3 regions of the Streptomyces sp. NPDC005799 genome follow, and region 3 is predicted to be linked to each of the others. Evidence: predicted binding sites of a transcription regulator. Region 3 holds the regulator's gene; each other region holds the start of a gene.
The links. Region 3 encodes HrcA, which represses chaperone genes, less so after heat shock. Its sites were predicted from a motif close to TTNGCACTCNGNNNNNCNGAGTGCNAA; they were not measured.
Positions count from the first base shown of each region.

Region 1 (5,750 bases), on a different contig from region 3:
GCGGAGGGCGGAGGTGGCGTAGATCCGCCACATCACGGCCGCCTGCTCCGCCCGCCGTCCCTCGTCGGGGAAGGCCGGCCCCCACACGGGGTCATGGAGGAAGGCGGAGGTGAAGGTGGCGACGATGCCGTCGGCGTCGGAGGGCGTGGCGGAGCGGGCGAAGGTCATGCGGTCATCCTGTACCCGTCCGGGGGCGCGGTCCCAGGTCCGCTGTTTCAGGTCCCGGGTTCCATGCCCCAGGTTCCATGCCCCGGTCCATGGCTCAGCTCCCGGGGACGCGCGCCCCACCGGATCGACCCCGGCGTCAGCTCAGCGAGCGCAGCGCCGTCGCGTCGTAGGGGCGGAGCTCCTCGAAGCGGCCGGCCAGCACCTTCGCCGCCCACTCGGGGTCCTGAAGCAGCGCCCGGCCGACGGCGACCAGGTCGTACTCCTCCCGCTCCAGGCTGTCCAGCAGGTCGTCGATGCCGCGGACCGGCGAGCCCTCGCCCGCGAAGCCGCGGATGAAGTCCCCGTCGAGACCGACCGAGCCCACCGTGATCGCCGGCTTGCCGGTCAGCTTCTTCGTCCACCCGGCCAGGTTGAGGTCGGCGCCCTCGAACTCGGGCAGCCAGTAACGGCGCGTGGACGCGTGGAAGGCGTCGACCCCGGCCGCGGCCAGCGGCGAGAGGACCGCCTCCAGCTCCTCCGGCGTCTCGGCGAGCCGGGCATCGTAGTTGTCGGACTTCCACTGCGAGTACCGGAAGATGATCGGGAACTCCGGCGACACCGTCTCCCGTACGGCCGCCACGATCTCCGCCGCGAACTTCGTACGGGCGAGGTGGTCACCGCCGTACGCGTCGGCGCGCCGGTTCGTGCCGGCCCACAGGAACTGGTCGATCAGGTAGCCGTGCGCGCCGTGCAGTTCCACGCCGTCGAACCCGATCCGCTCCGCCGCGGCCGCGCCCTCGGCGAACGCGCCGATGACGTCGTCGATGTCGCGCTGGGTCATCGCGGCGCCCTTGCCCTCGGTGCCGTCGAGGCGGATGCCGGACGGGCCGACGGCGGGCGCGTCGGCGTACGGGGCCTGCCCCTGCTCACGGACCATGCCGATGTGCCACAGCTGCGGCACGATCGTGCCGCCCGCCGCGTGCACCGCCTCGGCGACCTTGCGCCAGCCCGCGAGCTGCTCCGCACCGTGGAAGCGCGGGACGCGGCCGCTGTTCCCGGCCGACTCGTGGCCGACGTAGGTGCCCTCGGTGACGATCAGACCGACCCCGGCGGCGGCCCGGCGGGCGTAGTACGACGCGACGTCCTCGCCGGGGACTCCGCCCGGGGAGAAGCGGCGGGTCATCGGCGCCATCACGATGCGGTTGGGGACGGTCAGGCCGTTGATCGCGGTGGGCCGGGACAGGATCTCGGCGGCGCGGGAGGTGGTGGCGGTCACGCGGGGGAACTCCTCGGTATGTGCATACGCATAGAGACTGCTCCAGCGTCAACCGCCCCACGCGTCACGGCATTTCCGGCTGCCCTGTGACACCGCACACGCCGAAGGGCGGCACCCCCTGCCGTAGCAGGAAGTGCCGCCCTCCGTGAGGACGTTGATCAACCGGGGCCGAGGCCCCGAGGTCGATCAGAAGTCCATGTCACCGCCCGGCATGCCGCCACCGGCGGGCGCGGCGGCCTTCTCCGGCTTGTCGGCGATGACGGCCTCGGTGGTGAGGAAGAGCGCGGCGATGGAGGCGGCGTTCTGCAGGGCAGAGCGCGTGACCTTCGCCGGGTCGATGATGCCTTCCTTGACCAGGTCGACGTACTCACCGGTCGCGGCGTTGAGGCCGTGACCCGGGGTGAGGTTGCGGACCTTCTCCACCACGACGCCGCCCTCGAGGCCGGCGTTGACGGCGATCTGCTTCAGCGGGGCCTCGAGCGCGATGCGCACGGCGTTGGCGCCGGTCGCCTCGTCACCCTCCAGGTCCAGCTTCTCGAAGACCGAGGAGGCCTGGATGAGGGCCACGCCACCACCGGCGACGATGCCCTCCTCGACGGCGGCCTTCGCGTTGCGGACGGCGTCCTCGATGCGGTGCTTGCGCTCCTTGAGCTCCACCTCGGTGGCGGCACCGGCCTTGATGACCGCGACACCGCCGGCGAGCTTCGCCAGGCGCTCCTGCAGCTTCTCGCGGTCGTAGTCCGAGTCGCTGTTCTCGATCTCGGCGCGGATCTGGTTCACGCGGCCCGCGACCTGGTCGCTGTCACCGGCACCGTCGACGATGGTGGTCTCGTCCTTGGTGATGACCACCTTGCGGGCCTTGCCCAGCAGGTCGAGGGTGGCGTTCTCCAGCTTGAGGCCGACCTCCTCGGAGATGACCTCGCCGCCCGTGAGGATGGCGATGTCGCCGAGCATGGCCTTGCGGCGGTCGCCGAAGCCCGGGGCCTTGACGGCGACGGACTTGAAGGTGCCGCGGATCTTGTTGACGACCAGGGTCGACAGGGCCTCGCCCTCGACGTCCTCGGCGATGATCAGCAGCGGCTTGCCCGACTGCATGACCTTCTCCAGGAGCGGGAGCAGGTCCTTGACCGAGGAGATCTTGGAGTTGGCGATCAGGATGTACGGGTCGTCGAGGACGGCCTCCATACGCTCCATGTCGGTGGCGAAGTACGCCGAGATGTAGCCCTTGTCGAAGCGCATACCCTCGGTGAGCTCCAGCTCCAGACCGAAGGTCTGGGACTCCTCGACGGTGATGACGCCTTCCTTGCCGACCTTGTCCATGGCCTCGGCGATGAGCTCGCCGATCTGGGTGTCGGCGGCGGAGATGGAGGCCGTGGAGGCGATCTGCTCCTTGGTCTCGACGTCCTTCGCCTGCTCGAGCAGGGCACCGGAGACGGCCTCGACGGCCTTCTCGATACCGCGCTTGAGGGCCATCGGGTTGGCGCCGGCGGCTACGTTGCGCAGGCCCTCCTTGACCAGGGCCTGGGCGAGCACGGTCGCCGTGGTCGTACCGTCACCGGCGACGTCGTCCGTCTTCTTGGCGACTTCCTTGACCAGCTCGGCGCCGATCTTCTCGTACGGGTCCTCGAGCTCGATCTCCTTGGCGATGGAGACACCATCGTTGGTGATCGTGGGGGCGCCCCACTTCTTCTCGAGGACGACGTTGCGGCCCTTGGGGCCGAGCGTCACCTTCACGGCGTCCGCGAGCTGGTTCATGCCGCGCTCGAGGCCGCGCCGCGCCTCCTCGTCGAACGCGATGATCTTGGCCATGTGAAGTGGTCCCTCCAGGACTGGGGGTGATTCCTTCGGACCGCGCCCGCGCCCGCGACGGACGGCTCGCCGACCCGTGGGTTCCTTGCCCCACCCGGCCTGCGGGCCTCACCGACCCGGTCCTTCTTTGTCACTCTCACCTTCAGAGTGCTAACGCCAATGATTAGCACTCGCCCCTGCCGAGTGCAAGCGCCTCCCGGGTACTGGGCAGGTCTCGCAGGGGATCCGGGGCCGCCTGACGCAGACATGCCGAAGGGCCCGTACCCATGACTCCCCATGGGGTACGAGCCCTTCGAAGAAAACAGAAGAACGACGCTGCGATCTACCCGGCGCGTGCTTCAGCTGGTCGCGAGTCGGACCATGTCCGCCTGCGGCCCCTTCTGACCCTGCGAGATCTCGAAATCGACCCGCTGGCCCTCTTCCAGGGTGCGGTACCCGTCCATCTGGATGGCGCTGTAGTGGACGAAAACATCCGCACCACCGTCGACCGCGATGAAGCCGTACCCCTTCTCCGCGTTGAACCACTTGACGGTGCCCTGAGCCATGCCTAACTCCCCTATTACTGGCCCTTGCACAGACCCGCACTTCGCGGGTCCGGGTCAGACCTCACCCCCCACGGTTTGGGGGCGTGCGCCGGAACGCGTCGACCGCGGCTGAATGTATCTGTCCAACTGCCGTCTGCAACAGGTCAATCGGACGAGAATTCTGGACGTCAGGGGTCCGGAATGTAGTGAGAATTCGCCCGAATTCAGGGCAAGTCGGGCCCCATAAAGGGCGCATAAGACACAAAAGACGCGCACACTTTGGCTACTTCTCATCGCATCCGGAGGCGGTACTCATATGCGTTCGGCATGCGGGAGGCAGCAGGTTCCCCAACTGTACCGTGCTCAACCATGCAGAATTGCCCCCTCCGTTTCTCTCACGGAGGGGGCAATTCGATGAACACTCGGTAATCACTGTTACCGACGGTAATGATCGGTCATCAGGTCAGCCGCCGGCGACCGCGGGAATGATCGAGACGCCCGCACCGTCCGGGGTGGCCGTCTCCAGCCCCTGCTCGAACCGCACATCGTCGTCGTTGACGTACACGTTGACGAATCGCCGCAGCTTGCCCTGGTCGTCGAGGACCCGGGCGGCGATCCCGGTGTGGTTCTTCTCCAGATCGGCGATGACCTCGGCCAGGGTCGCGCCTTCGGCGCTCACCTCGGCCTGGCCGCCGGTGTAGGTGCGCAGGATGGTGGGGATGCGGACGTTGACGCTCACGATGAAACCTCCGGTCGGATAACGGGCTTGGGGGCGCGGGGCTGTGGTCGATATGTGCGGCTGCCGCCGCGTGGGCGCGAGCAGCCCCCACCGGCCCCCAGACGACGACGGTCTAGACGAGCCCAGCTTCCCGGAAGGACTCCAGGTTCGGGCGAATCGTTGCGGTGAGCCCCGTGTCGGCCACCGCGTCCAAGGTCTTCAGCCCATCGCCGGTGTTGAGGACGACGGTGGTGAGGCTCGGATCCAGCACACCGGCCTCGATCAGCTTCTTCGTCACGCCGACGGTCACCCCACCGGCGGTCTCCGCGAAGATGCCCTCGGTCCGGGCGAGCAGCCGAATCGCGTCGACGATCTGCTCGTCGTTCACGTCCTCCACCGCGCCGCCGGTACGCCGCGCGATGTCCAGGACGTACGGGCCGTCCGCCGGGTTGCCGATGGCCAGCGACTTGGCGATGGTGTTCGGCTTCTGCGGCCGGACCACGTCGTGCCCCGCCTTGTACGCGACGGAGACCGGGCTGCACCCCTCGGCCTGCGCGCCGAAGATCTTGTACGGCTTGTCCTCGACGAGCCCGAGCTTGATCAGCTCCTGCAGCCCCTTGTCGATCTTCGTCAGCTGCGATCCGGAGGCGATCGGCACCACCAGCTGGTCGGGCAGCTTCCAGCCGAGCTGCTCGCAGATCTCGTACGCCAGGGTCTTGGAGCCCTCCGCGTAGTACGGCCGCAGGTTGACGTTGACGAAGCCCCAGCCCTCGCCGGCCGGGTCGCCGATCAGCTCGGAGCAGAAGCGGTTCACGTCGTCGTAGTTGCCCTCGATGCCGACGAGCTCACCGCCGTAGACCGCGGCCATGACGACCTTGCCCTGCTCCAGGTCGTGCGGGATGAACACGCAGGAACGGAAGCCGGCCCGGGCCGCGGCGGCGCCGACCGCGCCCGCGAGGTTGCCGGTGGAGGAGCAGGAGAGGGTGGTGAAGCCGAAGACGCGCGCGGCCTCGATGGCCTGGGCGACGACACGGTCCTTGAAGGAGTGCGTCGGGTTGCCGGAGTCGTCCTTGACGTACAGGCCACCGGTCACGCCCAGCTCGCGCGCGAGGTTGTCGGCCTTGACGAGCTTGGTCCAGCCGGGGTTGATGTTCGGCTTGGTCGCCACGTCCGCCGGGACGGGCAGCAGCGGCGCGTAACGCCAGATGTTCGAAGGTCCCGCCTCGATCCGCTTGCGGAGTTCCTCGGTGTCGTAGGCCGAGAAGTCGTACGCGAT
Region 1 is NZ_JBEXXQ010000019.1:156,454-162,203, reverse strand. Features, by position in the region: gene ABZ453_RS20575 (GNAT family N-acetyltransferase) at 1-168, opposite strand, end outside; gene ABZ453_RS20570 (NADH:flavin oxidoreductase) at 305-1,423, opposite strand; gene groL (chaperonin GroEL) at 1,610-3,232, opposite strand; gene ABZ453_RS20560 (cold-shock protein) at 3,571-3,777, opposite strand; gene ABZ453_RS20555 (MoaD/ThiS family protein) at 4,220-4,495, opposite strand; gene thrC (threonine synthase) at 4,608-5,750, opposite strand, start outside.
Region 1: groL (chaperonin GroEL) is a predicted target of HrcA. The motif match lies at 3,396-3,422, and genes of this name have one in related genera.

Region 2 (5,750 bases), on a different contig from region 3:
CGTACGACGGCACCACCCTCCGCGCGGCCGGTGACTGCGGGGTCACGGCGCTGGTGCTGTGGCGCGCGTCGATGAACGCCGCCGGCCGGCTGACCTACACCCGCACCGCCCGCCACCTGACCCCCGGCGACATCGTCTCCGTGGCCCCGGACGACGGATCGGGCCCACCTCTCACCCGGCGCACGTCCCGCCTCCTCGCGCGGCTGCAGGAACGGGGGCTGACGGTGGGGCGTCTGGAGGACTATCTGTAGCCGAGCGCGGTCACCAGGAAGAACAGGGCCGCGAGTGTCTGCCCGCCACCGGTCACGGCGAACCCGTCCCGGAGGAAGAAGGCGGCGGACGCCAGGGCGCCGTCGCCAGCCCGCCCAGCCACACCGCCGCGCCCCCCCGCGTGCCCGTTCGGTGCCGGGGCGGCCGCGGACACCAGGCCGGAGGCGGGACCGCGAGCGCGCAGCCGTCGGGCGGCAGGGACCGGGAGGGGATGGGGCGACGGTGCGTGTCCACCGCGGCGGCCGGGACCCTCTCGCGAGGCCCCCGGCGACCGCATCACGGGCCGACGCGCCCCCGCGTGCCCGTGCAGTGCCGGGGCGGCCGCGGGCACCAGGCCGGAGGCGCGTTCGGCGGGAGGCAGGACCGCGAGCGCGCAGCCGTCGGGCGGCACGGACCGCGAGGGGATGGGGCGACGGTGCGCGTCCACCGCGGCGGCCGGGACCCTCTCGCGAGGCCCCCGCCGACCGCATCGCGGGCCGACGCGCCGTTCGGGATTAGCAGTCCGCTTGACCGAGTGCTAATCGCGGTCATAGTCTCGGCTCTGGCACTCCCCCCTGGAGAGTGCCAAACAAGCGACGGGCAGGTCCGGCACCCGCGACGACGGATCGACCTGGTCGCCACCTCAGACAGTTAACCCCGTGAGATCTCCGAAGGGGGAGGTCGGATCGTGACGACCGCCAGCTCCAAGGTTGCCATCAAGCCGCTCGAGGACCGCATCGTGGTCCAGCCGCTGGACGCCGAGCAGACCACGGCCTCTGGCCTGGTCATCCCGGACACCGCCAAGGAGAAGCCCCAGGAGGGCGTCGTCCTGGCCGTGGGCCCGGGCCGTTTCGAGAACGGCGAGCGCCTGCCGCTCGACGTCAAGACCGGCGACATCGTGCTGTACAGCAAGTACGGCGGCACCGAGGTGAAGTACAACGGCGAGGAGTACCTCGTCCTCTCGGCTCGCGACGTGCTCGCGATCATCGAGAAGTAATTCACCGAAGCATTCCCGCTTTGAGCTGCGCCCCTGGCCCCCGCGACCATTAATCAGCCGGGCGCCCGGGGCGCAGTGTCTTTTTGAACCCACAGATCCGAGAGGGCTCCCGCTGTCATGGCGAAGATCCTGAAGTTCGACGAGGACGCCCGTCGCGCCCTCGAGCGCGGCGTCAACAAGCTGGCCGACACGGTCAAGGTGACGATCGGCCCCAAGGGCCGCAACGTCGTCATCGACAAGAAGTTCGGCGCGCCCACCATCACCAACGACGGCGTCACCATCGCCCGTGAGGTCGAGGTCGAGGACCCCTACGAGAACCTCGGCGCGCAGCTGGTGAAGGAGGTGGCGACCAAGACCAACGACATCGCGGGTGACGGCACCACCACCGCCACCGTGCTCGCCCAGGCGCTGGTGCGCGAGGGCCTGAAGAACGTGGCCGCGGGTGCCTCCCCGGCCGCGCTCAAGAAGGGCATCGACGCCGCCGTCGCCGCCATCTCCGAGGACCTCCTCGCGACGGCCCGCCCGATCGACGAGAAGTCCGACATCGCCGCCGTGGCCGCGCTGTCCGCCCAGGACCAGCAGGTCGGCGAGCTGATCGCCGAGGCGATGGACAAGGTCGGCAAGGACGGTGTCATCACCGTCGAGGAGTCCAACACCTTCGGTCTGGAGCTGGACTTCACCGAGGGCATGGCCTTCGACAAGGGCTACCTGTCCCCGTACTTCGTCACCGACCAGGAGCGTATGGAGGCCGTCCTCGACGACCCGTACATCCTGATCAACCAGGGCAAGATCTCCTCGATCGCCGACCTGCTGCCGCTGCTGGAGAAGGTCATCCAGACCAACTCCTCCAAGCCGCTGCTGATCATCGCCGAGGACGTCGAGGGCGAGGCCCTGTCCACCCTGGTCGTCAACAAGATCCGCGGCACCTTCAACGCGGTCGCGGTCAAGGCCCCCGGCTTCGGTGACCGCCGCAAGGCGATGCTGCAGGACCTGGCGATCCTCACCGGCGCCACGGTCGTCTCCGAGGAGGTCGGCCTCAAGCTCGACCAGGTCGGCCTGGACGTGCTGGGCTCCGCCCGCCGCGTCACCGTCACCAAGGACGACACCACGGTCGTCGACGGCGCCGGCAACTCCGAGGACGTCACGGGCCGCGTCGCCCAGATCAAGGCCGAGATCGAGAACACCGACTCCGACTGGGACCGCGAGAAGCTCCAGGAGCGCCTCGCGAAGCTGGCCGGCGGCGTGTGCGTGATCAAGGTCGGCGCCGCCACCGAGGTGGAGCTGAAGGAGAAGAAGCACCGTCTGGAGGACGCCATCTCCGCGACCCGCGCCGCGGTCGAGGAGGGCATCGTCTCCGGTGGTGGCTCCGCGCTGGTCCACGCCGCCAAGGTGCTCGAGGGCTCCCTCGGCAAGACCGGCGACGAGGCCACCGGTGTCGCCGTCGTCCGCCGCGCGGTCGTCGAGCCGCTGCGCTGGATCGCCGAGAACGCCGGCCTCGAGGGCTACGTCATCACCTCCAAGGTCGCCGAGCTCGACAAGGGCCAGGGCTTCAACGCCGCGACCGGCGAGTACGGCGACCTGGTCAAGGCCGGCGTCATCGACCCGGTCAAGGTCACCCGTTCCGCCCTGGAGAACGCCGCCTCCATCGCCTCCCTCCTCCTGACGACCGAGACCCTGGTCGTCGAGAAGAAGGAAGAGGAGGAGCCGGCGGCCGCGGGTCACGGTCACGGCCACGCCCACTGACGCACCGCAGCACGAAGGCCCGGCACCCTCTGGGGGTGCCGGGCCTTTCGGCGTCTACTGCTCCAACTGGTCCAGGGCGCCCAACTGCGCCATCAGCCCGAGCCGGTCGTACTGCCACCAGCCCTCGACGATCTTCCCGTCCTCGTCGCACCGGAAGATGGTCGCCCCGGTCATCACCACGCTCCGCCCCGTGGCGGGAAGCCCCATGAACTCACCCGTCTGGGTGCCGCGCCAGGTCCACCGGGTGCACACCCGGTCCCCGTCCGCGATCTGGTCCTCGACGTCGAAGGCGAAGTCGAAGCCGGCCCGCCACATGCCGATCTCCCGCCGTATGGCGTCCATGCCCATGGTGTCCTGCTCGTTGGCGGGATCGTGGTCGTGGTAGTTCTCGGCGATCAGGTCGTCGAGCGGCGGCAGATCACCCTTGACGGCGATCGTCTCGAAGAACCGCCGTACGTTCGCCGCGTACAGCCGCTCGTCCCGCACCACGTCCAGGTCCGTGAAGGTCGGCATCTCCTCGCAGAGAGCCACCATCTCCCGGAAGATCTTGTCCGTCTCGGGCAGGTTCGAGTTCCGCATCGCCTCCTCGTACGACGGGAACTCCACGATCTCGATGAAGTGCGACGCGTCGGAGTGGTCCTTGCCGATCACCGCATGCGTCGCCGTCCGCTTCCCCCTGGTCTGCTCGACCCATGTGTCCATCAGCCGGTTCATGTCGTCGAAACGGCTGGTCCTGCAGTCGATGAGCTGTACGAAGGTCATGGTGCTGCCTCCGGTCCGCCTGGGTCCCGTTGAACACCCCCATTCTCTGCCCGTCGGCGTCATCGGGCCATGTCGGCGGCCCTGCTGTGGGCGCCCCTGCCGTGGGCGCCCTTGCTGTCGGCTCCTTTACTGCGGCCCGTACTTGCGTCCCGTCCGGGAACTGATCCCGCCCAGCAGCCCCCTGGGCGTCACCTTCACGAGGCCCATCAGGGCCTTGTAGCGGGGGTCCGGGATCGACAGGGACTTTCCCCGCGCCAGATCGCCGAGCGCCGCCGCCACCAGTTTGTCCGCGTCGAGCCACATCCAGCCGGGGATGTTGTCCGTGCCCATGCCGGCCCGCTGGTGGAACTCCGTGCGCACGAAGCCGGGGCACAGGGCCATCAGGCGTACGCCGCTGCCCGCGAGATCCTTCGCCGCGCCCTGGGTGAACTGCACGACCCACGCCTTGGACGCGCCGTAGGTGCCGCGCGGGACGAAGGCGGCGACGGAGGCGACGTTGACGACACCCCCGCGGCCCCGCTCCCGCATCGCCTCCGTCGCCGCCGACGTCAGCCGGAGCACCGCCTCGCAGTGGACCTTGAGCATCTTCAGCTCGTCGGCCATGGGGACGTCGAGATAGTGGCCCTTGTTGCCGAAGCCGGCGTTGTTGATCAGCAGATCGACGGGGTTCCGGCGGTCGGAGAGGCGGGCGGCCACCGTCTCGATACCGTCGTCCGTCGCCAGGTCCGCCGTCACCACCTCCACCTCGACGCCGTGCCGGTCGTGGAGTTCGGTCGCCTGTTCGTGCAGCCGCTCGGTGTCCCGGGCGACCAGGACCAGGTTGTGTCCGTCCGCCGCCAGCCGCCGCGCGAACGCGGCGCCGATGCCCGCCGTCGATCCCGTAATCAGAGCCGTTGTCATGGCCCAAGCGTAGTTACCCGGAGGCAAGGAGTCCGATCCGCGGGCGGGCGGTGAGGGAGGTTCAGGTGCCGTACTTCTCGAGGTACTTCCGCGCGTCGGCCAGCACCTCCGGATGCAGTGCGTCCCCGGCCGCCAACAGCCTTGGCAGCAGGGTTCGTTCGGTCGTCACCGCGCGGAACTGCAGGGCCACCGTCACGTCGTGGGCGGGCCGGTGCACGATCTCGACCGGATCGCCGGACCGTATCTCGCCCGGCTCGATCACCCGCAGGTACGCCCCGGGCGCGCCCTTCCGCGTGAACCGCTTCACCCACCCCCGCTCACCCATATGGCCCTGGAAGGTGCCGCACGGGATCCGCCCGCAGGTCACCTCCAGCACGACCCGGTCCCCGATCCGCCACCGCTCGCCGATCAGCGCGCCCGAGACGTCCAGGCCCTCGGTGGTGAGGTTCTCGCCGAAGAAGCCGTTCGCCAGCGGACGCGCCAGCTCGCGTTCCCAGCCGTCCAGGTCCTCGCGCGCCATGGCGTACACCGCCTGGTCGTCCCCGCCGTGGTGCTGCCGCTTGCACACCGCGTCCCCGGCCAGCCCGCTCCCGCCGACGCCCTTGGGCCCGGGCGCGGCCACCCGCACCGGCCCCGCCACCGGTCGCTTGTCGATACCGGTCACCCCCTCGGGGTTGTCCGTGTACGGCACGGCCCGCGCGCTGCCCAGATTCACCGACAGAAGCCTCATGACGGAACGGTAGGCCGCCGGATCTCAAAGCGTCGACCGATTATTCGGCGCCGTACCAAAGCCTCGCTTATCCATCGCTTATCCTCGAAGGGTGATCGAGGCCCGTCATCTCCGTGTCCTGCGCGCCGTCGCCACCACCGGCTCCTTCTCGGCGGCCGGACGCGCACTGGGCTGCACCCAGCCCGCGGTCAGCCAGCAGATGAAGGCGCTGGAGGCGTCCGTCGGCACCCCGCTGCTCGTCCGCAGCGGACGCGAGATGCGGCTCACCCAGGCGGGCGAGGCGCTCGTCCGGCACGCCGGCACCATCCTCGCCGGGCTCACCGCCGCCGAGGAGGAGATCGCCGCCATCGCGGGCCTGCGCGCCGGGCG
Region 2 is NZ_JBEXXQ010000017.1:156,535-162,284, reverse strand. Features, by position in the region: gene ABZ453_RS18985 (polysaccharide deacetylase family protein) at 1-251, shown strand, start outside; gene ABZ453_RS18980 (hypothetical protein) at 242-373, opposite strand; gene groES (co-chaperone GroES) at 938-1,246, shown strand; gene groL (chaperonin GroEL) at 1,364-2,989, shown strand; gene ABZ453_RS18965 (ester cyclase) at 3,044-3,751, opposite strand; gene ABZ453_RS18960 (SDR family oxidoreductase) at 3,878-4,651, opposite strand; gene ABZ453_RS18955 (MOSC domain-containing protein) at 4,713-5,381, opposite strand; gene ABZ453_RS18950 (LysR family transcriptional regulator) at 5,473-5,750, shown strand, end outside.
Region 2: groES (co-chaperone GroES) is a predicted target of HrcA. The motif match lies at 765-791, and genes of this name have one in related genera.

Region 3 (5,750 bases):
GCCGAGCGCATCAAGAGGCTGGTGCACGAGTTCGGCGGCAGGCCGCCGGAGGACGATCTGGCGCTGCTGGTGCTGCAGGCGGAGTGAGCAGTCGCGGCGGTACGGGACAATGGAGGGTATGCCTTCCGCACTCCCCGACGGCGAGCCGGTCCCCGCCGACGGCGCGCTCCCCGCCTCCGCGCTCACCGGGGCGGCCGACCGCCCCCTCGGCTTCTACCTGCACGTCCCGTACTGTGCCACCCGCTGCGGGTACTGCGACTTCAACACCTACACCGCGACCGAGCTGCGCGGCACGGGCGGTGTCCTCGCCTCCCGGGACAACTACACGGACACCCTGGTCGACGAGATCCGCCTGGCCCGCAAGGTCCTCGGCGGCGACCCGCGCCCGGTCCGCACGGTCTTCGTCGGCGGCGGCACGCCGACGCTGCTGGCGGCGGACGATCTCGTACGGATGTTGTCGGCGATCCGCGACGAGTTCGGCCTCGCGCCCGACGCCGAGGTCACGACGGAGGCGAACCCGGAGTCGGTCGACCCGGCCTATCTGGCCGCCCTGCGCGAGGGCGGCTTCAACCGCGTCTCCTTCGGTATGCAGAGCGCGAAGCAGCACGTACTGAAGGTCCTGGACCGCACTCACACCCCCGGCCGCCCCGAGGCCTGTGTCGCGGAGGCCCGGGCGGCCGGCTTCGAGCACGTCAACCTCGACCTGATCTACGGCACCCCGGGGGAGTCGGACGACGACTGGCGGGCCTCCCTGGAGGCCGCGATCGGGGCGGGCCCGGACCATGTGTCGGCGTACGCGCTGATCGTCGAGGAGGGCACGCAGCTCGCCCGCCGGATCCGCCGCGGCGAGGTCCCGATGACGGACGACGACGTCCACGCGGACCGGTACCTGATCGCGGAGGACGTCCTGTCCGCGGCGGGCTTCGACTGGTACGAGGTCTCCAACTGGGCGACCGCTCCCGAGGCCCGCTGCCTGCACAACGAGCTGTACTGGCGCGGCGCCGACTGGTGGGGCGCGGGTCCCGGCGCGCACTCGCACGTCGGCGGGGTGCGCTGGTGGAACGTGAGGCACCCCGGCGCGTACGCGGCGGCGCTGGCGGCGGGACGCTCACCGGGCGCCGGCCGTGAACTCCTGACGGACGAGGACCGCCGGGTGGAGCGGATCCTGCTGGAGCTGCGGCTGCGGGAGGGTGTTCCGCTGGATCTGCTGAGGCCGGAGGGCCTCGCCGCGTCCCGCCGTGCCCTGGTGGACGGGCTGCTTCAACAGGGTCCGTACGACGAGGGCCGTGCGGTGCTCACCCTGCGTGGACGGCTCCTGGCGGACGCGGTGGTCAGGGACCTGGTGGACTGACCACTCCGGCGCGTGAATCGGCCCGGAACGCGGGTTCGGTCCCTGGCCTGGTTCGTAGGCTGCCGCTGACAACACGCGGCGGATCTGGAGGCCATGGAGATGACCGCTGCGGACGATCGTTGCCGATGTACAGGACCAGATTCCCCGGCAGCGCTGGGATCGCCTTCAGACGCAGGTCGAGGTCGTGTCGAACCCCAGCGTCCATCAGGACTACGTCGTCAAGCGGTCGGTCTACGCGGCGGGAAAGATCTCCGCCTACCTCGTCGTCGACCCGATCATGGCGCAGTGTGGCCTGCTGACGAAGCCCGCAGGACAGGGAGAGGACGCCGACCATCGCAGCCAGGAGATCATCAAGTTCGGAGATCCGGTCAGGTTGGAGCCTCTGAGGCTGGAGCTGGACACCACCGAATTCCGAACGTTCCCCGACGTCAGGCCCCACCGTTACCCGTGACGAAGTCGATCAGTTCCTCCACGCGCCCCAGCAGCTCCGGTTCCAGGTCCTTGTAGGAGCCCACCCGCTTCAGGATCGCCTGCCACACCGCCCCCGTGTTGTCCGAGGGCCACCCCAGCGCCCGGCACACGCCCGTCTTCCAGTCCTGGCCGTGCGGGACGCGCGGCCATGCATCGATGCCCAGGGCCGACGGCTTCACCGCCTCCCAGATGTCGATGTACGGGTGGCCGACGACCAGGGCGTGTTCGCTGGTCACCGCCTGAGCGATGCGCCACTCCTTGGTGCCCGGGACCAGGTGGTCGACCAGCACGCCCAGCCGGGCGTCCGGGCCGGGGGCGAAGTCCGCCACGATCGACGGCAGGTCGTCCACGCCCTCCAGGTACTCCACGACCACGCCCTCGATCCGCAGGTCGTCGCCCCAGACCTTCTCCACCAGTTCCGCGTCGTGCCGCCCCTCCACGTAGATGCGCCCGGCGCGGGCGACACGCGCGCGTGCGCCCGGGACGGCGACCGAGCCGGAGGCCGTGCGGGTTGGGCGTGCCGGGGCCGAGGAGGGGCGCACCAGGGTGACCACCCTGCCCTCCAGCAGGAACCCCCGCGGCTCCAGCGGGAACACCCGGTGCTTGCCGAAGCGGTCCTCCAGGGTCACCGTTCCGGCCTCGCAGCGGATCACCGCCCCGCAGAAACCGGTGCCGGGCTCCTCCACCACCAGACCGGGCTCCGCGGGGACCTCCGGGACGGGCTTCGGCTTCTTCCAGGGAGGGGTCAGGTCGGCGGAGTACTGGCGCATTCGGATGACGATAGGAGAAGCGCGGCGGCGATCACCGCGACACGCCGAAACGCGCCGCCAGCGCGTCCCGTTGGGCCCGTACGAACCCCGCGTCCACCACCGCTCCGTGACCGGGCACGTACAGCGCGTCCTCGCCGCCGAGAGCCAGCAGCCGGTCCAGGGCGGCCGGCCAGTGCGACGGTACGGCGTCCGGTCCCGCCTGCGGTTCGCCGGACTCCTCGACCAGGTCGCCGCAGAAGACCACCTCCGGCGAGCCGGGCACCAGGACCGCGAGGTCGTGGGCCGTGTGGCCCGGACCCACGTTCGCCAGCAGCACCTGCCGGCCCCCGCCCAGGTCGAGGGTGCACTCGCCGGAGACATGATGACGGGGCGCCACGAGGGCGGTCACGGCCTCCTCGGCCACCTCCGCGTCCAGCCCGTTGCGCACCGCGTCCGCCAGCAGCTCCTCCCGCGCGTGCCGGGCCTCGAACCACGTGTCGATGCCGACCGCGCCGTACACCTCCGCGCCCGCGAAGGCCGGGGCCCCGAGGAGGTGGTCGAAGTGCGGATGCGTGAGCGCGAGATGGGTCACACGCCGACCGGCCAGCGCCTCCGCCCGGGTCCGCAGCTCCGCGCCCTCCGCCAGGCTCGACCCGGCGTCGATCACCAGCGCCGTGCCCGCCCCCACGACCAGCCCCGCCGTGCAGTCCCACCCCGGCAGCCGGCACCGCCCCACCCCGGCCGCGACCCGCTCCCACCCCAGCTCTTCCCAAGTCACCGTCATACCGCGACGCTAGGCCCTGTCGCCGGATCCCCGCCTGCCCGGCGGCGTCTGGCACGCACTCCCCCACTGCCCGCAAGGCGTGAGGGGAGCCCCAGCCGCGTTGCCGAACCGTCCACGTGGCCCCGCCACGAGGACAATTCGGACCTTGCGATCGCACGCAGCAGACGCCGCCGGGCCCGCCCTCCGGGCGAACGACGGGAATCCGGCGACAGGGCCCGGCCGTACGACCCTCTCAACCGGGCCCGACCTTGCCCTGGGTGTACCCCACAGCCGTACACTGGGCCGGGGAACGCTGGCACTCGGCGGGACAGAGTGCCAGGCGAAGTGGCTAGGGGACGACTTCTGGAGGTGTGCGCATGCTGAGTGAACGACGGCTCCAGGTGCTGCGCGCCATCGTCCAGGACTACGTCGGCACCGAGGAGCCGGTGGGGTCGAAGGCCCTCACCGAGCGGCACAACCTCGGCGTCTCCCCGGCGACGGTCCGCAACGACATGGCCGCCCTGGAGGACGAGGGGTACATCGCCCAGCCGCACACCAGCGCCGGGCGCATCCCCACCGACAAGGGCTACCGCCTGTTCGTCGACAAGCTCGCCGGCGTCAAGCCGATGAGCGGCCCCGAGCGGCGCGCGATCCAGAACTTCCTCGACGGCGCCGTCGACCTCGACGACGTCGTGGCGCGGACCGTCCGGCTGCTCGCGCAGCTGACCCGGCAGGTCGCCGTCGTGCAGTACCCCTCGCTCACCCGCTCGACCGTGCGGCACGTGGAGCTGCTCTCGCTCGCCCCCGCGCGCGTGATGCTCGTGCTGATCACGGACACCGGCCGGGTCGAGCAGCGCATGGTCGACTGCCCGGCGCCGTTCGGCGAGGCCTCGCTCGCGGACCTGCGGGCGCGGCTCAACAGCCGGGTCGCGGGACGGCGCTTCACGGACGTCCCGCGTCTCGTGGAGGACCTGCCCGAGGGCTTCGACGTGGAGGACCGGGGTACCGTTGCGACGGTGCTCTCCACCCTCCTGGAGACGCTCGTCGAGGAGAACGAGGAGCGGCTGATGATCGGCGGAACGGCCAATCTGACCCGCTTCGGACATGACTTCCCCCTCACCATCCGGCCCGTCCTGGAGGCGCTGGAGGAGCAGGTCGTCCTCCTCAAGTTGCTTGGAGAGGCAGGGGATTCGGGCATGACCGTACGCATCGGTCATGAGAACGCCTACGAGGGACTCAACTCCACGTCCGTGGTCTCGGTCGGCTACGGTTCGGGCGGCGAGGCAGTCGCCAAACTCGGCGTGGTCGGACCGACCCGCATGGATTACCCGGGAACGATGGGAGCGGTACGCGCAGTGGCACGGTACGTCGGACAGATCCTGGCGGAGTCGTAAGTGGCCACGGACTACTACGCCGTTCTCGGCGTGCGCCGCGACGCGTCGCAGGAAGAGATCAAGAAGGCCTTCCGGCGGCTCGCCCGCGAGCTGCACCCGGACGTCAACCCCGATCCGAAGACCCAGGAGCGGTTCAAGGAGATCAACGCCGCTTACGAGGTGCTCTCGGACCCGCAGAAGAAGCAGGTCTACGACCTCGGCGGCGACCCGCTCTCACAGGCGGGCGGCGGTGGCGCGGGCGGCTTCGGCGCGGGCGGCTTCGGGAACTTCTCGGACATCATGGACGCGTTCTTCGGTACGGCGTCCCAGCGCGGCCCGCGCTCGCGCACCCGGCGCGGCCAGGACGCGATGATCCGGCTGGAGATCGAGCTCGACGAGGCGGCCTTCGGCACCACGAAGGACATCCAGGTCGACACCGCGATCGTCTGCAACACCTGCAACGGCGAGGGGGCGGCCCCCGGCACCACCGCGCAGACGTGTGACATGTGCCGTGGCCGCGGTGAGGTCTCCCAGGTGACCCGGTCCTTCCTGGGCCAGGTCATGACGTCGCGTCCCTGCCCCCAGTGCCAGGGCTTCGGCACGGTCGTGCCCACGCCGTGCCCGGAGTGCGCCGGTGACGGCCGGATCCGCTCCCGCCGCACGCTGACGGTGAAGATCCCGGCCGGTGTGGACAACGGCACGCGGATCCAGCTCGCCGGCGAGGGCGAGGTCGGCCCGGGCGGCGGCCCGGCCGGTGACCTGTACGTCGAGATCCACGAGCTGCCGCACAGCACCTTCCAGCGGCGCGGGGACGACCTGCACTGCACGGTGACGATCCCGATGACGGCGGCGTCGCTGGGCACCAAGGTGCCGCTGGAGACGCTGGACGGCGTGGAGGAGGTCGACATCCGGCCCGGCACCCAGTCCGGCCAGTCGATCCCGCTGCACGGCCGGGGCGTCACGCATCTGCGCGGCGGCGGCCGGGGCGACCTGATCGTCCACGTCGAGGTCCAGACCCCCACCAAGCTCGACCCCGAACAGGA
Region 3 is NZ_JBEXXQ010000001.1:391,820-397,569, forward strand. Features, by position in the region: gene ABZ453_RS01660 (ATP-binding SpoIIE family protein phosphatase) at 1-87, shown strand, start outside; gene hemW (radical SAM family heme chaperone HemW) at 119-1,351, shown strand; partial or broken gene ABZ453_RS01670 (Uma2 family endonuclease) at 1,467-1,802, shown strand; gene ABZ453_RS01675 (DUF3097 domain-containing protein) at 1,780-2,592, opposite strand; gene ABZ453_RS01680 (MBL fold metallo-hydrolase) at 2,624-3,355, opposite strand; gene hrcA (heat-inducible transcriptional repressor HrcA) at 3,712-4,728, shown strand; gene dnaJ (molecular chaperone DnaJ) at 4,729-5,750, shown strand, end outside.